3 regions of the Agrobacterium fabrum str. C58 genome follow, and region 2 is predicted to be linked to each of the others. Evidence: predicted binding sites of a transcription regulator. Region 2 holds the regulator's gene; each other region holds the start of a gene.
What was found. Region 2 encodes PhoB, which activates phosphate uptake and scavenging genes when phosphate is short. Its sites were predicted from a motif close to TGTCATNNANCTGTCAT; they were not measured.

Region 1: a site for PhoB is predicted at 1,660-1,676, ahead of ATU_RS17440 (YdcH family protein). Genes of this name have one in related genera too.
Region 3: a site for PhoB is predicted at 1,616-1,632, ahead of phnC (phosphonate ABC transporter ATP-binding protein). Genes of this name have one in related genera too.

The regions. Positions count from the first base shown of each region.
Region 1 is NC_003063.2:833,403-837,681, reverse strand. It holds gene ATU_RS17455 (5-(carboxyamino)imidazole ribonucleotide synthase) at 1-773, opposite strand, end outside; gene purE (5-(carboxyamino)imidazole ribonucleotide mutase) at 785-1,252, opposite strand; gene ATU_RS17445 (YdcH family protein) at 1,300-1,503, opposite strand; gene ATU_RS17440 (YdcH family protein) at 1,737-1,913, shown strand; gene ATU_RS17435 (sulfite exporter TauE/SafE family protein) at 2,016-2,780, opposite strand; gene ATU_RS17430 (thiamine phosphate synthase) at 2,885-3,538, shown strand; gene ATU_RS17425 (tetratricopeptide repeat protein) at 3,547-4,279, shown strand, end outside.
Region 2 is NC_003062.2:419,565-423,843, reverse strand. It holds gene ATU_RS02050 (GcrA family cell cycle regulator) at 247-780, shown strand; gene phoB (phosphate regulon transcriptional regulator PhoB) at 1,072-1,755, opposite strand; gene phoU (phosphate signaling complex protein PhoU) at 1,788-2,513, opposite strand; gene pstB (phosphate ABC transporter ATP-binding protein PstB) at 2,610-3,425, opposite strand; gene pstA (phosphate ABC transporter permease PstA) at 3,440-4,279, opposite strand, start outside.
Region 3 is NC_003062.2:177,787-182,065, forward strand. It holds gene phnD (phosphonate ABC transporter substrate-binding protein) at 1-611, opposite strand, end outside; gene phnC (phosphonate ABC transporter ATP-binding protein) at 697-1,557, opposite strand; gene ATU_RS00835 (transferase hexapeptide repeat family protein) at 1,774-2,391, opposite strand; gene phnL (phosphonate C-P lyase system protein PhnL) at 2,388-3,095, opposite strand; gene phnK (phosphonate C-P lyase system protein PhnK) at 3,163-3,939, opposite strand; gene ATU_RS00850 (alpha-D-ribose 1-methylphosphonate 5-phosphate C-P-lyase PhnJ) at 3,936-4,279, opposite strand, start outside.

The DNA of each region.
Region 1 (4,279 bases), on a different replicon from region 2:
GGCAGGACGAAAAATTCAATACCGATGACGCCGACATACTCGAGCGCGGCGAGAAGCTTTTCGGCCGATTGCACGGCGACAGCCTTTGCGGCATCGGAAAGTGCTGCCGGCACCGTCGATGTGTGCAGAATGCCGTTCAGATGGACGTTTTCGGCCGGATCGTAACAGGTGACGGTACCGTCCTGGAAACGGGCGGCGATGATCGAAATTTCCCGCTCGAAGGCGACGAAACTTTCGAGGATCAGCGGCACGCCGCCGAGCGCCGCAAAGGCGCCTGTGAGGTTTTCGCCGCCCCGGAAGAGACGCTGGCCCTTGCCGTCATAACCCATACGGCGGGTTTTCAGCACACCCTTGCCGCCAAAGGCGGTCAAGGCAGCTTCCAGCTCGTCCTGGCTATCCACGGCGCGAAAATCGGCGGTCGGAATGCCGCAACCATTGAGGAAGCGTTTTTCCGTCAAGCGGTCCTGCGAGGCGCTGAGCGCCTGCGCCGGCGGGTAGACGGGCACGGAGGCGCTGAGTTTTTCGGCGGCTGCGACAGGCACGTTTTCGAATTCGTAGGTCACGACATCGCAGCGGCTTGCGAGTTCGGCAAGCGCCTTTTCGTCGTCATATTCCGCAACGATCTGGTCATTGCAAACCTGCGCGGCCGGACAATCGGCCTGCGGCTCCAGCACGATGGTGCGGTGGTTGAGGCGGGCCGCTGCCATGGCCAGCATCCGGCCAAGCTGCCCGCCGCCGATGATGCCGATGGTCAGGTTATTCGTCTTTGCCATCACGTTTTTCGTCACTGGGCGCTGTCCATCGGATATTCCGCGACGGCAGCCGACTGGCGGGCACGCCAGGCATCCAGCCGGTCGGCCAGGTCCTCGTCGCTGAGCGCCAGGACCGCAGCGGCCAGAAGGGCGGCATTGATGGCACCGGCCTTGCCGATGGCAAGCGTGCCGACGGGAATGCCGGCGGGCATCTGCACGATGGAATAGAGGCTGTCCTGACCGGACATGGTCTTCGACTGCACAGGAACCCCGAAGACCGGAAGCGGCGTCATGGCGGCCGTCATGCCGGGCAGGTGGGCGGCCCCGCCCGCACCGGCGATAATGACCTTGAAACCCTCGTCCTTTGCGCCATTGGCAAAGTCATAAAGCCGGTCCGGGGTGCGGTGGGCGGAAATGATGCGGGCTTCATATTCCACGTCGAGCGCATCCAGCGTATCGGCGGCGTTCTTCATGGTTTCCCAGTCGGACTGGCTGCCCATGATGATGGCGACGGGGGGCGTTTCTGCTGTCACGTAATCTCTCCGGCTCAGGCGATGATATCGGGAATGACCTGATCTTCGATCTGGGTCATCTTGTCCTTGACGGCCAGCTTCTTCTTTTTCATGCGCTGTATTCTCAACGCATCGCAGCTGGTCTGGATCATCGCGTTGATCGCCGCGTCATAATCCTCATGCTCCTGGCGCAGCCGCGCCAGCGTGAGCCTGATGTCCGCCTGGTCCTGATCGGGCATCTCGTCATCCCCATTTTATGCCGCCGGATCAGCTCCGGCGCGTATGTGATCGTTCACGAGCCTCTATCATCAAATCGCGGTAACGGGAAGTTATCCGTTGCGACCAAATTGCCCACATATTGCCTTCATTTCGCCTTCGACAAGCGGCGCGATCCATGTCACATTGCCGTCGTAAACCTGAAACTCCAGCGATGGAGAGCTGGAGGTAGGTTCAAAAAGGAAGGACGTGCCGCATGACCATTCAGGCTCATATTGCATCGCTCGAAAAGAAACACGGTGCTCTGGAGGAGGAGCTCGAGAGTATTCTTGCTTCCCCGTCGTCTGACGACAAAGAGATCGCGGACCTTAAGCGTCGAAAACTGCGCCTGAAGGATGAGCTGCAGAGGCTCAAGGCCTCAACGAGACATTGATTTATGCCAGATCGCCGGCCCTCGACAAATGAAGTGCCGGCGGTCTGAGCCTTTTGAGCTCTGGTGGCTAAAACCTGCTGCCAGAGCTTTTTATTGCCGGGTCTAGAACGGCAGTCCGTCCCACAGCAGTTTCAGCGCTGCAATCAGCGCCATGGAATACATTAACGGGTAGAACACGGCCGGTTTCAGATATTTCACCACCCTTGCACCGGCGAGCGTCGCCAGCATGGCCACCGGCAGCAGGCTGGCCGAGGTCTTGAGGTTGGTGGCGTCGAGCGCGCCGAGCGCGAAATAGGGGATGAGCTTGATCGCGTTCATGATGGCGAAGAAACGCACGCTCATGCCGGTATAGGTCTTTGGATCGAGCTTCAGCGGCAGAACATAGATCTGGAAAGGCGGACCGCCCGCATGGGCGACGAAGCTTGCATAACCCGACAGGCTGGACCAGAGCGTCGCGGCGGCCGGTCTTTGCGGTTTGGCCGGTATTTCCTGGCCTCTGCGGCTTTTGAAGCTCTCATAGAAATAACGCAGTACGAACAGGATCGTGACCGAGGCGACGACAAGGCGCATGGCATTTGCGGAAATGAGGCTGGATGTCGCCCAGCCGAGCGCGATGCCGGCGATGGCGCCGGGCAGCATGATGAGCAGCGTTTCTCGGTGGTTATGGTGTCGCCACGCCCAGAGAGCCACAAGATCCATGACGATCAGGATCGGCAGGAAGATCGCCGCCGCCTGTACAGGCGAAACGGCAAGCGCCATCAGCGGCACGCCCATCAGCGCCAGAGCGCCGCCAAGTCCCCCTTTGGAAAGGCCGACAAGCACGACTGCGGGGATGGCGACGAGATAAAAATGAAAATCGGTCAGCATGGATGTATGGTTGATCCTTTCGCCGGTCCGGTTTATCGGATTTGTCATATGAAAACGAGTGCAGATCGCGCCATAAGCGTCCTCTGCCTGAAATGGACGAAACGATGAGCATTGTTGAAGACCGTTGCCGCCTTGTCCTGATCGTTCCGCAAAGGGACGATGCGCAAAAGCAGGTGACAGAGGTGGAAGACGCATTGCGGGGCGGCGATGTCGCTTCGGTCATCATTCCGCAATACGGTCTGGATGACGCCGCTTTCCAGAAATGGGCCGAACTGATCGTGCCGATCGTCCAGGCGGCGGGTGCCGCCGCCCTCATCGCCGGCGACAGCCGCACGGCTAGCCGGGTGAAGGCGGATGGCCTGCATGTGGGGGGCAATGCCGAGGCGCTTGCCGAGGCGGTGGAAAACTTCACGCCGAAGCTGATCGTCGGCGGCGGCAATGCCGATGATCGCCACAAGGCGCTGGAAATGGGTGAGTCCAATCCGGATTATGTCTTTTTTGGAAAGCTGGAAGGCGACATCAAGCCGGAGGCCCATCCCAAAAATCTGGCGCTCGGGGAGTGGTGGGCGTCGATGATCGAAATCCCGGCCATCGTCATGGGCGGCACGGATCTGTCGTCAGTGGTTGCTGTTTCCGAAACCGGCGTGGAATTCGTGGCAATGCGCAGCGGTGTTTTCGACAATGCATCTGGCGCTGCCCAGGCTGTTTCCGAAATCAACGCTTTGCTTGACGAAAAAGCGCCACGGTTTGGCGGTTGATACAGGCGATGTTCATGCGCTCGGTTCCTCTCTGCCTTTCCGTTTCGCTGCTGGCGCTCGCTTTCGGTGCGCCCGCGGGTGTCGCCTTTGCCCAGTCGGGACCGCAGAGCGAAAGCAATGCCATGTCCCGCCAGCTGGAAAATGAGGCCCAGCCTACCCGACAGGGCCGGGTGCAATCGGAAGAGCAGAAGGATCTCGAGCCGTCTTCCGGCGTCAACGTTTATCAGCGCATGGGCGCGGATCTGCCCGCTCTGCCGCCGGAAAAGGAATTCAAAGGCCGGGTGGACGAAGCCTATGGCCATTTCCAGCGCGGTGAATATGTCCAGGCGCTCGACAAGGCGCTGACCCGCGCGCAGAACGGTGATGCGTCCGCACAGACGCTGGTGGCGGAAATGATGTCGCGTGGCCTCGGTATCGCCCGCGACGAAAAGACTGCCGCTTTCTGGTATCAGCAGGCGGCTGAGGGCGGCGATCCCGTCGCCATGTTCAAATTCGCGCTGATCCTGATGGAGGGCAAGTTCGTCACCCGTGACAAGGCGAAGGCCGACGATTTCATGCGACGTGCGGCGGAAGCAGGCAATGCCTCTGCCCAGTTCAACTGGGGCCAGATTCTGGTTTCGGAAAATCCCGGCGCCAAGGGGCTCTTGATGGCCTTGCCGTTTTATGAAAAATCCGCCGAGCAGGGCATTGCCGACGCGCAATATGCGGTGTCGCAGATCTACTGGTCGGTCAAGGATGTGC
Region 2 (4,279 bases):
CGAGGCCCAAGGTGTTGCCTTTCAGACTCAACTCACCAGCAAGTTGGGGAAAACCGGAAAATCGATTCCAGATGATTCCCCCGACTCTTGCCACGGAGTCGGGCTGGCACTAGGTTAATCGCTAATTACTAGACTGCATTGCGGCGGAACTAGTCACCGAAAATCTGGCGGAAACCACGCTTGCGGCACGCCCGCGGGGCGGAGAGGGATTCTGCCGACAATACACGCGAAAAGCGGAGAAGCGGCATGAACTGGACAGACGAGCGAGTCGAGAAACTCAAGAAATTGTGGGCCGAGGGACTTAGCGCCAGCCAGATAGCAGCGCAGCTGGGCGGTGTCAGCCGTAATGCCGTTATCGGCAAGGTTCACCGTCTCAATCTGCCGGGACGCGTCAAGGCCGGCGGTCCGGTCACTTCGGCGCGTTCCGCGCCCAAGCGCGCCGCCGCCCCTGCCCCGCGCGCGACGAATTTCGCCGGTCGTGTCGGCACGGCACCGGCCCGGATCCTGACGCGTTCCAACGCGGCAACGGCTCTTCAGGAAGAGATCGGCGTCGAGACTGCAGAAGTTCTCGATTACGTTCCTTCCAGAAACGTCGTCACCCCGATTTCCCGTCGCCTGACGCTGACGGAACTGACGGAGCGCACCTGCAAGTGGCCGGTCGGCGACCCCTTGAAAGATGATTTCCATTTCTGCGGTTGTGAAGCGCTGGAATCTTCGCCCTATTGCAAGTTCCATGCGAAGCTCGCCTACCAGCCGGTTAGCGAGCGCCGTAAGGCTTGAGTGTTGCGGCACGCATTTGACACTCAAAAACTACGGGCTTTCGGGCCCGTTTTTTTGTGACAAAAGTATCGCGCTTCCCGGTCAGCGACAGCAGAGCGTCAAGGCTTTCCTCACCGCCGTCGGGTTTCGCCCGGCAATCCGGATTTCTGCGAGCCATCGGCAAGTTGTCAAAGGGATGATGCTGTCGTCTTTGCGGAAGGTTCAAAATGAAAAGGCCCGACACCATTCCGGTTTCGGGCCTTTCGATTTTGGAGTATGTCGCGCTGAAAGGAACCGTCAGTTCGGTTCCTCTCAGGCTTCCATCGAATATCCGGCACCACGCACGGTGCGGATGACATCCTGCATATGGGAGAAATTGAGCGCCTTGCGCAGGCGTCCGACATGCACGTCAACGGTACGCTCGTCGACGTAGATATCGTGGCCCCAGACGCCATCCAGCAATTGCGAGCGGGAGAACACCCGGCCCGGCGAGGTCATCAGGAACTCCAGCAGGCGGAATTCCGTCGGGCCGAGGCGCACTTCGCGGCTTTTGCGGTGAACGCGATGGGTCTCGCGATCCAGTTCGATATCACCACATTTCAGCACCGAAGACAGAACCTCGGGACGCGCCCGGCGCAGCATGGCCTTGACGCGGGCCATGAGTTCCGGCGTCGAGAACGGCTTGACGACATAATCGTCGGCGCCGGTGGCAAGGCCACGAACGCGCTCGCTCTCTTCGCCACGCGCCGTCAGCATGATGATGGGCAGGCGTTCCGTTTCCGGCCGCATTCTGAGCCTCCGGCAAAGTTCGATGCCGGAGACGCCAGGCAGCATCCAGTCCAGGATGAGAAGATCCGGAATACGCTCCTGCAACCTGATTTCCGCCTCGTCGCCACGGGGTATCGTGTCGACGTCGTATCCCTCAGCCTCGAGATTGTAACGAAGCAGGACGCTCAGCGCTTCCTCGTCTTCCACAACTGCAATCTTCGGCACCATATGCTAACTCCGCACAAGCCTCTGCCTGTCTGTTACTCGGTCACCGAACCGAGCGTGTTGGAACTGTCGTCCTTCGGACGCTCGCCCTCCGGCTGGCTGCCGGTGGCCATGTAATAGATCGTCTCGGCGATATTGGTGGCGTGGTCGCCGATACGCTCGATGTTCTTGGCGCAGAACAGAAGATGCGTGCAGGTGGTGATATTGCGCGGATCTTCCATCATGTAGGTCAGAAGCTCACGGAAGAGCGACGTATACATGGCGTCGATTTCCTCGTCGCGCTCGCGGATGGCATTGGCCTTCTCGGCGGATCGGGTGGAATAGACGTCAAGCACTTCCTTGAGCTGCACCAGCGCCAGTTCCGACAGATGCTCGATGCCACGGGCGAGCTTGCGCGGAACGCCGGTTCCGGCAACCGCAATGACGCGCTTGGCGGTATTCTTGCCGAGATCACCGACGCGCTCCAGGTCAGCGGCAATACGCAGGGTGCCGATGATTTCGCGAAGGTCAGCCGCCATCGGCTGGCGTCTGGCGATGGTGACAATCGCCTTGTCGCCGATTTCGCGCTCAGCGTGGTCAAGAATGGTATCGTCCGAAATGACTTTCTGCGCGAGCGCAGCATCGGAATTCACGAGCGCACGCACGGCGTCGCCGCACATCTGCTCGGCAAGACCGCCCATTTCGGCGATACGACGCGTCAGAAACTTCAGTTCATCATCATAGGCAGACAGAATATGCGAATGGGTCGTTGTCTGTGTCATGGTCTAGTCCTCCGGCTTGGCCTGCATGCGCGTGCCCGGAAGCGGGCACGGCAGAGGCACCAGTCTTGTTCGGTTTCGAGAAAGCGCCGGCCAGGATCAGCCGAAGCGGCCCATGATGTAGTCCTGCGTGCGCTGGTCGTCCGGATTGGTGAACATCTTGTCGGTTTCGTTTTCTTCGACAAGGTGACCAAGGTGGAACATGGCCGTGCGCTGGGAAACACGCGCCGCCTGCTGCATGGAGTGCGTGACGATGACGATCGTGTAATTGGTGCGCAGTTCGTGGATCAGTTCCTCGACCTTGGCGGTCGCGATCGGGTCCAGCGCCGAGCACGGCTCGTCCATCAGGATCACTTCGGGGCTGACGGCAACTGCGCGGGCGATGCACAGACGCTGCTGCTGACCGCCGGAAAGGCCGGTGCCGGATTCCAGCAGACGGTCCTTCACTTCGTTCCAGAGACCGGCCTTCTGCAGGCTATGCTCGACGATCTGGTCCATATCCGCCTTGTTGCGGGCGAGACCGTGGATACGCGGACCATAGGCGATGTTTTCGTAAATCGTCTTCGGGAAGGGGTTCGGCTTCTGGAACACCATGCCGACGCGGGCACGAAGTTCCACGACATCGATCTGCTGATCGTAGATATCGTCGGTGTCGAGCGTGATCTTGCCGGTTACCCGGCAACCGTCGATCGTGTCGTTCATGCGGTTCAAGGTGCGCAGGAAAGTGGATTTACCGCAACCGGACGGGCCGATAAGTGCAGTCACCGTGTTTTCGCGGACATTGAGGTTCACGTCGTAAAGCGCACGCTTTTCGCCGTAATAAACCGAAACGTCCTTGCCGATCATCTTGTATGAGACTTCATTCATTTTCTTGTCCAGCGCCTTTTCAACTGCTGCTTCCGACAACATGTTCATTGCTCAATCTCCCTCTACCAGCGCCGTTCGAAGCGGCGACGCAACAGGATTGCGCCAACATTCATGACGATGAGGAACAGAAGCAGGATGATGATAGCGCCAGATGTCCTTTCGACAAAGGCGCGCTCGGCTTCGTTCGCCCACATGTAAATCTGCACCGGCAGGGCCGTGGACGGATCCATCGGCGTTGTCGGATAATTCGCAACGAATGCCACCATGCCGATCAGCAGCAGCGGCGCCGTTTCACCCAGAGCGTGGGCGAGACCGATGATGGTGCCGGTCAGGATGCCGGGCATGGCGAGCGGCAGCACATGATGGAAGATCGTCTGCATCTTGGAAGCGCCAAGCCCGAGGGCTGCGGCACGGATCGACGGCGGCACGGCCTTGAGGGCAGCACGCGTCGCGATGATGATCGTCGGCAAGGTCATCAGCGTCAGGACGAGACCGCCGACCAGCGAGGCCGAGCGCGGAAAGCCCATGAAGTTGATGAAGACGGAAAGCCCGAGCAGACCGTAAACGATCGAGGGAACAGCCGCGAGATTGTTGATATTCACCTCGATGAGATCCGTCAGGCGGTTCTTCGGGGCGAATTCCTCGAGATAGATGGAGGCCGCAACACCGATGGGCAACGCCAGCACCAGCACGATCAGCATCATGTAGAAAGAACCGATCAGCGCCACGCCGACACCCGCCGCTTCCGGACGGCTCGAGGCGCCGTTGATGAAGATGCCGGTGTTGAAATGTTTGCCGAGCTGCCCGCTTTCGGCGAGCTGGTTCATCCAGCCGAGCTGCTGGTTCGAGATGCGGCGATTGGCTTCATCTGCCGTGAGATCGACCTGGCCCTTGAAGGCGCT
Region 3 (4,279 bases), 240 kb from region 2:
TCCCACTTGCCAACGCCCGAACCGAAGGTGGTGCCGACGTCGAACTTCTTGTCGAGAACGGCGAGAACGAGGTTCTCATGGCCGCCGCCGAAACCGGTTTCGGAGAAGTATTCCTTGACCGGAACGCCGGTTTCCTTCGGGATAGCCACGTTCGGAACGAGGAAGCCGGAGGTGGAGTCGGGGTCGGCGAAGCCGATCTTCTTGCCCTTGGCATCAGCCAGCGTCTTGATGCCGCTGTCCTTGCGGGCAACCATGATCGTGTAATAACCGGTCGAACCATCGGCGCCGGCCGTGGTCAGGATCGGGTCGACAGCCTTCGGGTCGGCCAGAGCGATCTTGGCGTAGGAGGATGCGCCCATGGAGGCGATGTCGATGGTGCCGCCGAGCAGGCCCTGGATGACGCCGTTATAATCCGGCGACGGGAAAACCTGAACTTCGGAAACGCCGGTTGCAGCCTTGAGGCCATCGGCAACGCACTTGGTGTTGCGGATCTGGTCGGCTTCGTTTTCGGAACCGTCGAGACCGATGCGCAGAACCTTGACGTCCTGAGCCATGGCGGAACCGGCCAGAACGCCAAGGGCGACTGCCGAAAGAAGGACTTTCTTCAACATGGACTTTCTCCTGTTTCCCGGCGAGCCGGAGTTTGTTGTGAAATGTCGGCCCTTGACGCGGGCGCAAACGATGCTGAGCGGTTCCTCAGAGCCCGGCGAGAGCGAGCGGTTCGGGGCCGGCAGATTGCTGAACCGGACGCGCGGCAAGCTGCGCGCCGGGAATATTGATGCTGGTCGAGGTCATGGTCTCGTCGATGCCGGAGCCTTGAGAATCGGTTCCGTAAATCTCGGTAACGGCGGCAGCCGTCAACTCGGCGGGGGTTCCATCAAAGACGACACGACCCTGAGACATGCCGATGATGCGTTCGCAATAATTGCGCGCCGTATCCAGCGTGTGCAGGTTGGTGATGACGGTGATGCCTTCGCGTTCGTTGATGTCGCGCAGCGCGTCCATCACGATCTTGGCATTGAGGGGATCGAGCGAGGCGATCGGCTCATCGGCCAGCACCATCTTCGGAGACTGCATCAGTGCGCGGGCAATGGCGACGCGCTGCTGCTGGCCCCCGGAAAGCGTACCCGCCGCCTGCATGGCCACATGCTCGATGCCGAGGCGCTCCAGCGCGGCGATCGCCATCAGCCGTTCTTCATGGCTGAAGATGTTGAACAGGCTCAGAGCCGTCGAACGGTGGTTGAGGCGGCCGAGCATGACGTTGGTGAGCACGTCGAGGCGCGGCACCAGATTGAACTGCTGGAAGATCATGGCGCAGTCGCGCTGCCAGGCGCGCAGCGCCGCACCCTTCAGCGACGAGACTTCCGTATCGTTGAAATGAATGGAACCCGAAGACGGATCGACGAGGCGGTTGATCATGCGCAACAGCGTCGATTTGCCGGCGCCCGAGCGTCCGATCACACCGACCATCTGACCCTGCGGTATCTCGACATCAACGGAATCGACCGCAGTGTGCTTGCCGAAACGGCGCGTGACTTGCTTCAGGTGAAAGCTCATTTCCCCGTCCAATCTTCTTTTGACGGGGTTCGACGTAACAGCGGTGCGTGAAGCGGGAGTGTCAGTTTGATGAAGAAAATATTACATAATTCACAGATACGACACCCGGGGGGTTCGCCGACAAACCTTCGTCAGGCTTGTCATGCGGTGGGAGCCGACAAACAGAAATCCCGGGACATGGCCCCGGGAATGCAATTGCTTCGGGATAAGCGGAGTTCATCCGCCATATTTCGCCACGAAATCCTCGGCGTCGAGTGCGCGGAAATCCTCCAGCGCGCTGCGCAGCCTCGCATGGTCCCAATCCCACCAATTCAGATCATCCATGCGCTTGCCAAGCTCCGCGGGAAAACGCTCGCGGATCAGCCGGGCGGGCACGCCGCCGACGATGGTGTAGGGCGCAACATCTTTGGAAACGACCGCCCCGGCCCCGATGACTGCACCGTTCCCCACCGTGATGCCGGGCAGGATGGTCGCACCATGGCCGATCCAGACATCGTGGCCGATCACCACCCGTTTGGCGCGGCGGGCGGCGAAGAAGTCAGTTTCATCTTCGGCGTCGTCCCAGTAGCTGCGGGCGCGATAGGTGAAATGGTGCAATGTGGCCCGCTGCATCGGATGATTGGTGGCATTGATGCGGACGGAAGCGGCGATGTTGACGAATTTGCCGATGGTGGCACACCAGATTGCGCCATCCTGCATGACGTAGGAGTAGTCGCCCATCTCGACCTCCTCGAGGCGGCAGCGCTCCGAAATTTCGGTATAGCGGCCGATCGAAGAATTGGTGACGCGGGCACTTTCATGGATGACGGGTTCGAGACCGACCTTGACACTCATGCCGCTGCCTTCCGCGGAGAGAATTGCGAAACGTCGAGAATGCGGTCAGCCACGGCTTCGCGCACCTCCTCGTCGTGGAAGATGCCGAGCAGCGCGGTGCCCTTTTCTTTTTTCTCCCTGATCATGTCGACCACCACACGCCGGTTGGTGGCGTCGAGCGAGGCGGTCGGCTCGTCGAGAAGCAGGATCGCATGATCGGTGATGAAACCGCGGGCGATATTGACCCGCTGCTGCTCACCGCCCGAAAAGGTTGCTGGTGGTAGCGACCACAATTCCCGTGGCAGGTTGAGTTTCGAAAGCAGCATGGCCGCCTGCTCACGCGCATCTTCAGCGGCAACCTTGCGCGCCAGAAGCGGCTCGGCAACGACGTCGATGGCCGCGACACGCGGCACCGTGCGCAGGAACTGGCTGACATAACCGATGGTGCGGTGGCGGATATCGAGGATCGTTCGCGGCGAGGCATTGCCCATATCGATGACCTCACCCTGATGGCGGATGAGAATCTGTCCACTGTCGATGGCGTAGTTGCCATAGAGCATTTTCAGGATCGAGCTTTTGCCGATGCCCGAAGGGCCGCCGAGCACGACGCATTCGCCGCCCGAAACGGAAAAACTGACATCGCGGACGACAGGCAATTCGATGCCGTCACGAAGATGCATGGTGAAGCTTTTGAAGACTTCTGAAACGATAAGGGGCGTCGTCATGGTGGGTTCTTTCTTCCTGCGCGTGATTTTATCCGAAAACCGGGGACCACTTTTCGGAACGACGCGGCTAGACCTGCAAAATGGAGGAAACAAGCAATTGCGTGTAGGGCTCACGCGGATCATCCAGCACCCGGTCGGTGAGGCCATGTTCGATGACGTCGCCGCCCTTCATCACCATCATGCGATGGGATAACAGCCGCGCAACCGCGAGATCATGGGTGACGACGACGACCGCAAGGCCGAGATCGTTGACGAGACCGCGCACGAGATCGAGCAGGCGTGCCTGCACCGAAACATCGAGGCCGCCGGTCGGTTCATCCATGAAGACAAGGCGCGGCGAGGTGACGAGGTTGCGGGCAATCTGCAGGCGCTGGCGCATGCCGCCGGAAAAGGCGCGCGGCTGGTCGTCGATACGGTCGGTGCCGATTTCCACCCGCTCCAGCCATTCGCTCGCCGATTGCCTGATATTACCGTAATGCCGGTTACCCACGGCCATCAGCCGCTCGCCGACATTGGCGCCGGCAGACACCGCCATGCGCAGTCCATCCGCCGGGTTCTGGTGTACGAAACCCCAGTCGGTGCGCATCAGAAAACGCCGTTCGGCCTCACCCATATGATAGAGGTCGCGCACCGAGCCATCGCGCATGCGATATTCCACGCTGCCCGCCGTTGGCATCAGCCGGGTGGAAATGCAGTTGAGCAACGTGGTTTTGCCGGAACCGGATTCACCGACGATCGCCAGCACCTCGCCCGGATAAAGCTCGAAGGAGACGTTGCGGCAACCGGCGCGGTCGCCGTAATATTTGGAAACGTCCCGGACTTTCAGAAGCGGTGCGTCGCTCATTCTGCGGCCTCCTTCACATCCGCCAGCAGATGGCCCTTGTGGCCATGAGCACGGCGGTCTTCGCAATGGTCGGTATCGGAGCAGACGAACATGCGCCCGCCCTTGTCATCCAGTACCACTTCGTCGAGATAGACATTCTCCCCGCCGCACAGGGCGCAGGGCTTGTCGAAGCGCTGGATTTCGAAGGGGTGATCTTCGAAGTCGAGGCTGACGACATCGGTATAGGGCGGCACGGCGTAAATTCGCTTTTCGCGCCCGGCGCCGAACAGTTGCAGGGCGTCCGACATATTCATTTTCGGATTGTCGAATTTCGGTGTCGGCGACGGGTCCATCACGTAGC